3 regions of the Limosilactobacillus vaginalis genome follow, and region 2 is predicted to be linked to each of the others. Evidence: a T-box and tRNA genes for the amino acid it is inferred to sense, from the RefSeq annotation. Region 2 holds a T-box; the other regions hold tRNA genes.

Region 1 (3,148 bases), 410 kb from region 2:
GTAGCTCTACCTCCACGATTCTAATTCCCAAGGCTCCCCCTAAAGAGATTTCGGAGAGAACCAGCTATCTCCAAGTTCGTTTGGAATTTCACCGCTACCCACACCTCATCCCAGCCATTTTCAACTGACACGGGTTCGGTCCTCCAGTGCGCTTTACCGCACCTTCAACCTGGACATGGGTAGGTCACCTGGTTTCGGGTCTACAACTACATACTTCATACGCCCATTTCAGACTCGCTTTCGCTGCGGCTCCGGTTTTTCCACCTTAACCTTGCATGCAATCGTAACTCGCCGGTTCATTCTGCAAGAGGCACGCCGTCACCCATTAATGGGCTCCGACAGCTTGTAGGCACATGGTTTCAGGAACTATTTCACTCCCCTTCCGGGGTGCTTTTCACCTTTCCCTCACGGTACTGGTTCACTATCGGTCACTAGGGAGTATTTAGCCTTGCGAGATGGTCCTCGCTGCTTCCGACGGGGTTTCACGTGTCCCGCCGTACTCAGGATCCTGAACTGAGAGAGTGCCGTTTCGTCTACTGGGCTTTCACCATCTCTGGCACAGCTTCCCAACTGTTTCGACTACGTCGCTCCTTGGTAACTCAAATGTTCAGTCCTACAACCCCAACGAGCAAGCTCGTTGGTTTGGGCTCTTCCCCGTTCGCTCGCCGCTACTGAGGGAATCGATTTTTCTTTCTCTTCCTGCAGCTACTGAGATGTTTCAGTTCACTGCGTCTACCGCTTGCTAGCTATAGATTCACTAGTCAAGCAACCAACGACTAAGTTGGTTGGGTTTCCCCATTCGGAAATCTCCGGATCAAAGCGTACTTACCGCTCCCCGAAGCATATCGGTGTTAGTCCCGTCCTTCATCGGCTCCTAGTACCAAGGCATTCACCATGCGCCCTTCATAACTTAACCTTGATAATCACTTCGTGATTATCCGATTAATTGAGTTAGCGATTATTTCTAAAAAACTCAAAATAACGCGGTGTTCTCGGTTTGTTTTATTAATTAATAAAGAAAATTGATATTATTTAGTTTTCAAAGTACAAGCTCGCTAACCTCGCGGTTAGCAATGGAGAATAACGGAATCGAACCGATGACCTCCTGCTTGCAAAGCAGGTGCTCTCCCAGCTGAGCTAATTCCCCATATATGGGCCTAAATGGACTTGAACCATCGACCTCACGCTTATCAGGCGTGCGCTCTAAACCAGCTGAGCTATAGGCCCAAATAAGCGTCATAATCTTGTTTTGAGAGTAAACCTCTCAAAACTAAACAAAGTTTCTTCGATGTGTAGGTTTCCGTTTTATTCCTTAGAAAGGAGGTGATCCAGCCGCAGGTTCTCCTACGGCTACCTTGTTACGACTTCACCCCAGTCATCTGCCCTGCCTTAGGCGGTTCCCTCCAAATGGTTAGGCCACCGACTTTGGGCATTGCAAACTTCCATGGTGTGACGGGCGGTGTGTACAAGGCCCGGGAACGTATTCACCGCGGCATGCTGATCCGCGATTACTAGCGATTCCGACTTCGTGTAGGCGAGTTGCAGCCTACAGTCCGAACTGAGAACGGCTTTAAGAGATTAGCTTACTCTCGCGAGTTCGCAACTCGTTGTACCGTCCATTGTAGCACGTGTGTAGCCCAGGTCATAAGGGGCATGATGATCTGACGTCGTCCCCACCTTCCTCCGGTTTGTCACCGGCAGTCTCACTAGAGTGCCCAACTGAATGCTGGCAACTAGTAACAAGGGTTGCGCTCGTTGCGGGACTTAACCCAACATCTCACGACACGAGCTGACGACGACCATGCACCACCTGTCATTGCGTCCCCGAAGGGAACGCCTAATCTCTTAGGTTAGCGCAAGATGTCAAGACCTGGTAAGGTTCTTCGCGTAGCTTCGAATTAAACCACATGCTCCACCGCTTGTGCGGGCCCCCGTCAATTCCTTTGAGTTTCAACCTTGCGGTCGTACTCCCCAGGCGGAGTGCTTAATGCGTTAGCTCCGGCACTGAAGGGCGGAAACCCTCCAACACCTAGCACTCATCGTTTACGGCATGGACTACCAGGGTATCTAATCCTGTTCGCTACCCATGCTTTCGAGCCTCAGCGTCAGTTGCAGACCAGACAGCCGCCTTCGCCACTGGTGTTCTTCCATATATCTACGCATTCCACCGCTACACATGGAGTTCCACTGTCCTCTTCTGCACTCAAGTCGCCCGGTTTCCGATGCCCTTCTTCGGTTAAGCCGAAGGCTTTCACATCAGACCTAAGCAACCGCCTGCGCTCGCTTTACGCCCAATAAATCCGGATAACGCTTGCCACCTACGTATTACCGCGGCTGCTGGCACGTAGTTAGCCGTGACTTTCTGGTTGGATACCGTCACTGCGTGAACAGTTACTCTCACGCACGTTCTTCTCCAACAACAGAGCTTTACGAGCCGAAACCCTTCTTCACTCACGCGGTGTTGCTCCATCAGGCTTGCGCCCATTGTGGAAGATTCCCTACTGCTGCCTCCCGTAGGAGTATGGACCGTGTCTCAGTTCCATTGTGGCCGATCAGTCTCTCAACTCGGCTATGCATCATTGCCTTGGTAAGCCGTTACCTTACCAACTAGCTAATGCACCGCGGGCCCATCCTGAAGTGATAGCCGAAACCATCTTTGAAACGAAAACCATGTGGTTTTCGTTGTTATGCGGTATTAGCACCTGTTTCCAGATGTTATCCCCCGCTTCAGGGCAGGTTGCCCACGTGTTACTCACCCGTCCGCCGCTCACTGGTAATCCAACGTCAATTCAGTGCAAGCACGTCATATCAGTTGGGCCAGTGCGCTCGACTTGCATGTATTAGGCACACCGCCGGCGTTCATCCTGAGCCAGGATCAAACTCTCATATAAAATATAAGAACTTGAATAGCTCTAATTCAAATTAATTAAGCGAATTGACTTCGCAAATGTTTTGCTTCAAATCGTAATGATTGAAGACCCTACACATTTGATTCGTCGAAACTTTGTTCAGTTTTCAAAGGTCTACCTTAGTCAGCGATAAGCGCTGACTAACAAATTTATTATATCAAACGCTGTGTAAACTGTCAAGACCTAATTTTAATATTTCAACTAGCTATTAACAACTTTTTTAACAAGCAGCTTTAATA
Region 2 (3,148 bases):
CAACTGAAGTGAATGACTTTATTAAGGAAGTCGCACAAACAGTTCAGGAATTGACCGACCAGAATCGGGCGCTACAAGAAAAGGTCAAGGCCGATGAAAGCAAGCTGAAATACTTTAGTGAGTTAAAGGATTCACTGAATAAGTCAATTTTGGTTGCTCAAGAAGCTGCTGATAAGGTTAAGAACAATGCTAAGCGTGAAGCTGACATTATGGTGCGTGAAGCCCAAAAACAGGCAACTGACATTGTTTCAACAGCTAACGAAAAGGCTAATCAAATTGTTGAAAATACTGCAGAAGGGACTCGGAAGTTAACGTCAGAAACTAGTGACTTAAAGAAACAAACGCGGATCTTCCGTCAGCGGTTACAAGTAATGCTTGAATCTCAATTGGAAGTAGTTAAGAGTGACGAATGGGATAAGTTATTAGCCAACGATGATATTGATAAATATGGAGAAATTCAAAATATTTTAGGAACTCGTCTTGACAATAATTCGGGTGAAAGTGTAGAATCAACCTCAATTACAACTAGTGATTTTGAATCTGAAAGTACAACCGCTACCGTTGCGGACGAGACTACTTCAGGCAGTGTTGCAATTGAAAATAACGTTGCATCGGATTCAGCTGTTACGTCAGACTCAGAGGCTGTTGTCAAATCAGAAGAAAGTGAAAGTGCTCCTGCTAGTTCTGCAGAGACAGTTTCCTTTAACTCACCGACCGACTTTGCTTCAGCATTTGCCGATACTTCAGCGGTAGCGCAAAGTGATGAGAGTAAAGCAACCAATGATTCTGTTGCGTCTGCTTCTACCGAATCAAGCAATAGTGAAGATGAGGGTGACACTGTTGTTGTTTTCCCAGATAATAACTAGTTGTTTAAATTAAATTGTAATAATTAATAACAAAAACGTCGAAGGACATTAGTAGAACAAGAATGATTCAGCGAGTTAGCAAGTGGTGTGAGGCTAATATTTAGTATTGTTTTACTTGATCGGTCCCGAGTACCTGGTTGAATATTTAAATCAGGTCGGTTCATTACCGTTAAGCAATGGTTGAGGGGATATTTGATTAACCAAATATCCTGAAAACGGGTGGTACCACGAAATGCTTCGTCCCAGTGATGGGATGAAGTTTTTTTAGTTATTAATTGTTGATTGAGAAAGGAGAATTGCATATGCGAGTTAAAGATACATTAAACTTGGGTAAGACCAAGTTCCCGATGCGGGGAAAGTTACCAGTCACTGAAGCACAACGTGAAAGTGTTTGGGAAGAAAATAAAGTATATGAATTACGACAAAAATTAAATGAGGGGAAGCCAACGTTTATTCTTCACGATGGCCCTCCATACGCTAATGGTAATATTCACATTGGTCACGCCATGAATAAGATTTCTAAGGACTTTATCGTTCGTTACAAGTCAATGAGTGGCTTCCGTTCACCATATGTTCCTGGTTGGGATACTCACGGGTTGCCGATTGAACACCAATTGACGAAGGCCGGTTACGACCGGAAGAAGATGAGTCTAACAGAATTCCGTGACCTCTGTCGGAAGTATGCTTTGGAACAAGTTGACAAGCAACGCAAAGATTTCAAACGGTTAGGAGTTAGCGGTGACTGGAATCACCCGTACCTAACTTTGGATAAGGAATTTGAGGCTGCACAAATTCGTGTCTTTGGTGAATTTGCTAAGAAGGGTCTTTTGTACCAAGCTAAGAAGCCAGTTTACTGGTCATGGTCATCTGAATCAGCATTAGCAGAAGCCGAAGTTGAATATCATGACGTCACTGCTAAAACAGCCTTCTTTGTTGAACAGGTTAAGGACGGTAAGGGTGTTCTTGATAGTGATACCTACCTAGTTGTCTGGACTACTACTCCATGGACCGTTCCAGCATCTGAAGCGGTAGCGGTAAATGCTAAGTTTGACTACTCAGTTGTTAAACCAGCTAATGACGATCGGAAGTTTGTTGTTGCAACGGAACTTTTGGAAGGATTAGCAGAGAAACTTGGTTGGGACGACTACCAAGTAGTTAAGCATGTCGCCGGAAAGGATCTGGAAGGTTTAACTACTCAACACCCATACCTTGATCGTGAACTTTTGGTTGGGGTTGCTGATTACGTTACTGCTGATGCTGGTACCGGACTTGTTCACACCGCTCCGGGATATGGGGACGATGACTACAACTTTGGTAAAAAGTATGACTTGCCAATTTTCGCCCCAATTAATGATCAAGGTGTCCTGACAAAGGAAAACGGTGACGACTTTGATGGTGTCTTCTACCAAAAAGCTGATGACATTTCACTGCAAAAGCTTGAAGATAATAATGCTCTTCTTCTTGAAGAACCATTAAAGCACAGCTATCCATTCGATTGGCGGACAAAGAAGCCAATTATTTTCCGGGCAACAGATCAGTGGTTCGTATCCATTGAAAAGATGCGTCAAAATATCTTAGATGCCTTAGAAAATGTTAAGTACCACCCAGAATGGGGTAAGGTTCGCCTTCGCAATATGATTAAGGATCGTGGCGACTGGGTAATTTCACGGCAACGTGTTTGGGGTGTACCACTGCCAATCTTCTACGCTGAAGATGGTACACCAATCATGGAAGAAGAAACGATTAATCATGTTGCAGATCTCTTTAGAAAATATGGTTCTAATGTTTGGTTTGAACGTGATGCAAAGGATCTTCTCCCAGAAGGATACACTAACGAACATTCACCTCATGGTAAGTTTACTAAGGAAACCGATATTATGGATGTTTGGTTTGACTCTGGTTCTTCCCACCAAGGGGTTCTAGCTGAACGGGATTACTTGACTTATCCAGCTGATCTTTACCTTGAAGGATCCGATCAGTATCGTGGTTGGTTCAATTCAAGCCTGATTACTAGTGTTGTTTGCTCTGGTCATGCTCCATATAAGGAAATCGTTTCTCAAGGATTTACCCTTGATAAGCGTGGTAACAAGATGAGTAAGTCACAGGGGAACGTTATCGATCCAAATAAGGTTGTCCAACAAATGGGTGCCGAAATTATTCGTCTTTGGGTAATGAGTGCTGATACTTCTGCTGATGTGCGGGTTTCAATGGGAACTTTCCAACAGATCTCAGAAGCATACCGAAAATTACGGAACACCTTCCGTTTCTTGCTTGCTAATACT
Region 3 (3,148 bases), 550 kb from region 2:
TACTGCTTGGCCCCACTCTTCCAATCGTGAGGTTTGCTTAGCCTCCTGCGTCCCTCCATCGTCAAACGCAGTTAACTGGTACAGGAATCTCAACCTGTTATCCATCGCCTACGCCTCTCGGCCTCGGCTTAGGTCCCGACTTACCCTGGGAGGACGAGCCTTCCCCAGGAAACCTTAGTCATTCGGTGGACAGGATTCTCACCTGTCTTTCGCTACTCATACCGGCATTCTCACTTCTAAGCGCTCCACCAGTCCTCACGGTCTAGCTTCACCGCCCTTAGAACGCTCTCCTATCACGTGCACGTAGTGCACATCCACAGTTTCGGTAATATGCTTAGCCCCGGTACATTTTCGGCGCAGAATCACTCGACTAGTGAGCTATTACGCACTCTTTAAATGGTGGCTGCTTCTGAGCCAACATCCTAGTTGTCTATGCAACTCCACATCCTTTTCCACTTAGCATATATTTAGGGACCTTAACTGGTGATCTGGGCTGTTCCCCTTTACACGGTGGATCTTATCACTCATCGTGTGACTCCTGGGCATAAATCAATGGCATTCGGAGTTTATCTGAAGTTGGTAACCCATGACGGGCCCCTTGTTCAAACAGTAGCTCTACCTCCACGATTCTAATTCCCAAGGCTCCCCCTAAAGAGATTTCGGAGAGAACCAGCTATCTCCAAGTTCGTTTGGAATTTCACCGCTACCCACACCTCATCCCAGCCATTTTCAACTGACACGGGTTCGGTCCTCCAGTGCGCTTTACCGCACCTTCAACCTGGACATGGGTAGGTCACCTGGTTTCGGGTCTACAACTACATACTTCATACGCCCATTTCAGACTCGCTTTCGCTGCGGCTCCGGTTTTTCCACCTTAACCTTGCATGCAATCGTAACTCGCCGGTTCATTCTGCAAGAGGCACGCCGTCACCCATTAATGGGCTCCGACAGCTTGTAGGCACATGGTTTCAGGAACTATTTCACTCCCCTTCCGGGGTGCTTTTCACCTTTCCCTCACGGTACTGGTTCACTATCGGTCACTAGGGAGTATTTAGCCTTGCGAGATGGTCCTCGCTGCTTCCGACGGGGTTTCACGTGTCCCGCCGTACTCAGGATCCTGAACTGAGAGAGTGCCGTTTCGTCTACTGGGCTTTCACCATCTCTGGCACAGCTTCCCAACTGTTTCGACTACGTCGCTCTTTGGTAACTCAAATGTTCAGTCCTACAACCCCAACGAGCAAGCTCGTTGGTTTGGGCTCTTCCCCGTTCGCTCGCCGCTACTGAGGGAATCGATTTTTCTTTCTCTTCCTGCAGCTACTGAGATGTTTCAGTTCACTGCGTCTACCGCTTGCTAGCTATAGATTCACTAGTCAAGCAACCAACGACTAAGTTGGTTGGGTTTCCCCATTCGGAAATCTCCGGATCAAAGCGTACTTACCGCTCCCCGAAGCATATCGGTGTTAGTCCCGTCCTTCATCGGCTCCTAGTACCAAGGCATTCACCATGCGCCCTTCATAACTTAACCTTGATAATCACTTCGTGATTATCCGATTAATTGAGTTAGCGATTATTTCTAAAAAACTCAAAATAACGCGGTGTTCTCGGTTTGTTTTATTAATTAATAAAGAAAATTGATATTATTTAGTTTTCAAAGTACAAGCTCGCTAACCTCGCGGTTAGCAATGGAGAATAACGGAATCGAACCGATGACCTCCTGCTTGCAAAGCAGGTGCTCTCCCAGCTGAGCTAATTCCCCATATATGGGCCTAAATGGACTTGAACCATCGACCTCACGCTTATCAGGCGTGCGCTCTAAACCAGCTGAGCTATAGGCCCAAATAAGCGTCATAATCTTGTTTTGAGAGTAAACCTCTCAAAACTAAACAAAGTTTCTTCGATGTGTAGGTTTCCGTTTTATTCCTTAGAAAGGAGGTGATCCAGCCGCAGGTTCTCCTACGGCTACCTTGTTACGACTTCACCCCAGTCATCTGCCCTGCCTTAGGCGGTTCCCTCCAAATGGTTAGGCCACCGACTTTGGGCATTGCAAACTTCCATGGTGTGACGGGCGGTGTGTACAAGGCCCGGGAACGTATTCACCGCGGCATGCTGATCCGCGATTACTAGCGATTCCGACTTCGTGTAGGCGAGTTGCAGCCTACAGTCCGAACTGAGAACGGCTTTAAGAGATTAGCTTACTCTCGCGAGTTCGCAACTCGTTGTACCGTCCATTGTAGCACGTGTGTAGCCCAGGTCATAAGGGGCATGATGATCTGACGTCGTCCCCACCTTCCTCCGGTTTGTCACCGGCAGTCTCACTAGAGTGCCCAACTGAATGCTGGCAACTAGTAACAAGGGTTGCGCTCGTTGCGGGACTTAACCCAACATCTCACGACACGAGCTGACGACGACCATGCACCACCTGTCATTGCGTCCCCGAAGGGAACGCCTAATCTCTTAGGTTAGCGCAAGATGTCAAGACCTGGTAAGGTTCTTCGCGTAGCTTCGAATTAAACCACATGCTCCACCGCTTGTGCGGGCCCCCGTCAATTCCTTTGAGTTTCAACCTTGCGGTCGTACTCCCCAGGCGGAGTGCTTAATGCGTTAGCTCCGGCACTGAAGGGCGGAAACCCTCCAACACCTAGCACTCATCGTTTACGGCATGGACTACCAGGGTATCTAATCCTGTTCGCTACCCATGCTTTCGAGCCTCAGCGTCAGTTGCAGACCAGACAGCCGCCTTCGCCACTGGTGTTCTTCCATATATCTACGCATTCCACCGCTACACATGGAGTTCCACTGTCCTCTTCTGCACTCAAGTCGCCCGGTTTCCGATGCCCTTCTTCGGTTAAGCCGAAGGCTTTCACATCAGACCTAAGCAACCGCCTGCGCTCGCTTTACGCCCAATAAATCCGGATAACGCTTGCCACCTACGTATTACCGCGGCTGCTGGCACGTAGTTAGCCGTGACTTTCTGGTTGGATACCGTCACTGCGTGAACAGTTACTCTCACGCACGTTCTTCTCCAACAACAGAGCTTTACGAGCCGAAACCCTTCTTCACTCACGCGGTGTTGCTCCATCAGGCTTGCGCCCATTGTGGAAGATTCCCTACTGCTGCCTCCCGTAGGAGTATGGACCGTGTCTCAGTT

What was found. The T-box of region 2 lies ahead of ileS (isoleucine--tRNA ligase). A T-box ahead of a tRNA ligase gene usually reads a tRNA of that ligase, here a tRNA-Ile.
Region 1: it encodes a tRNA-Ile, which carries the amino acid that the T-box ahead of ileS (isoleucine--tRNA ligase) is inferred to sense. The anticodon was not compared.
Region 3: it encodes a tRNA-Ile, which carries the amino acid that the T-box ahead of ileS (isoleucine--tRNA ligase) is inferred to sense. The anticodon was not compared.

Annotation. Positions count from the first base shown of each region.
Region 1 covers NZ_CP104399.1:292,456-295,603, reverse strand. The annotation lists rRNA gene N4627_RS01290 (23S ribosomal RNA) at 1-916, opposite strand, end outside; tRNA gene N4627_RS01285 (tRNA-Ala) at 1,075-1,147, opposite strand; tRNA gene N4627_RS01280 (tRNA-Ile) at 1,153-1,227, opposite strand; rRNA gene N4627_RS01275 (16S ribosomal RNA) at 1,317-2,891, opposite strand.
Region 2 covers NZ_CP104399.1:704,316-707,463, forward strand. The annotation lists partial or broken gene N4627_RS03415 (DivIVA domain-containing protein) at 1-525, shown strand, start outside; T-box leader at 896-1,114, shown strand; gene ileS (isoleucine--tRNA ligase) at 1,169-3,148, shown strand, end outside.
Region 3 covers NZ_CP104399.1:152,040-155,187, reverse strand. The annotation lists rRNA gene N4627_RS00680 (23S ribosomal RNA) at 1-1,525, opposite strand, end outside; tRNA gene N4627_RS00675 (tRNA-Ala) at 1,684-1,756, opposite strand; tRNA gene N4627_RS00670 (tRNA-Ile) at 1,762-1,836, opposite strand; rRNA gene N4627_RS00665 (16S ribosomal RNA) at 1,926-3,148, opposite strand, start outside.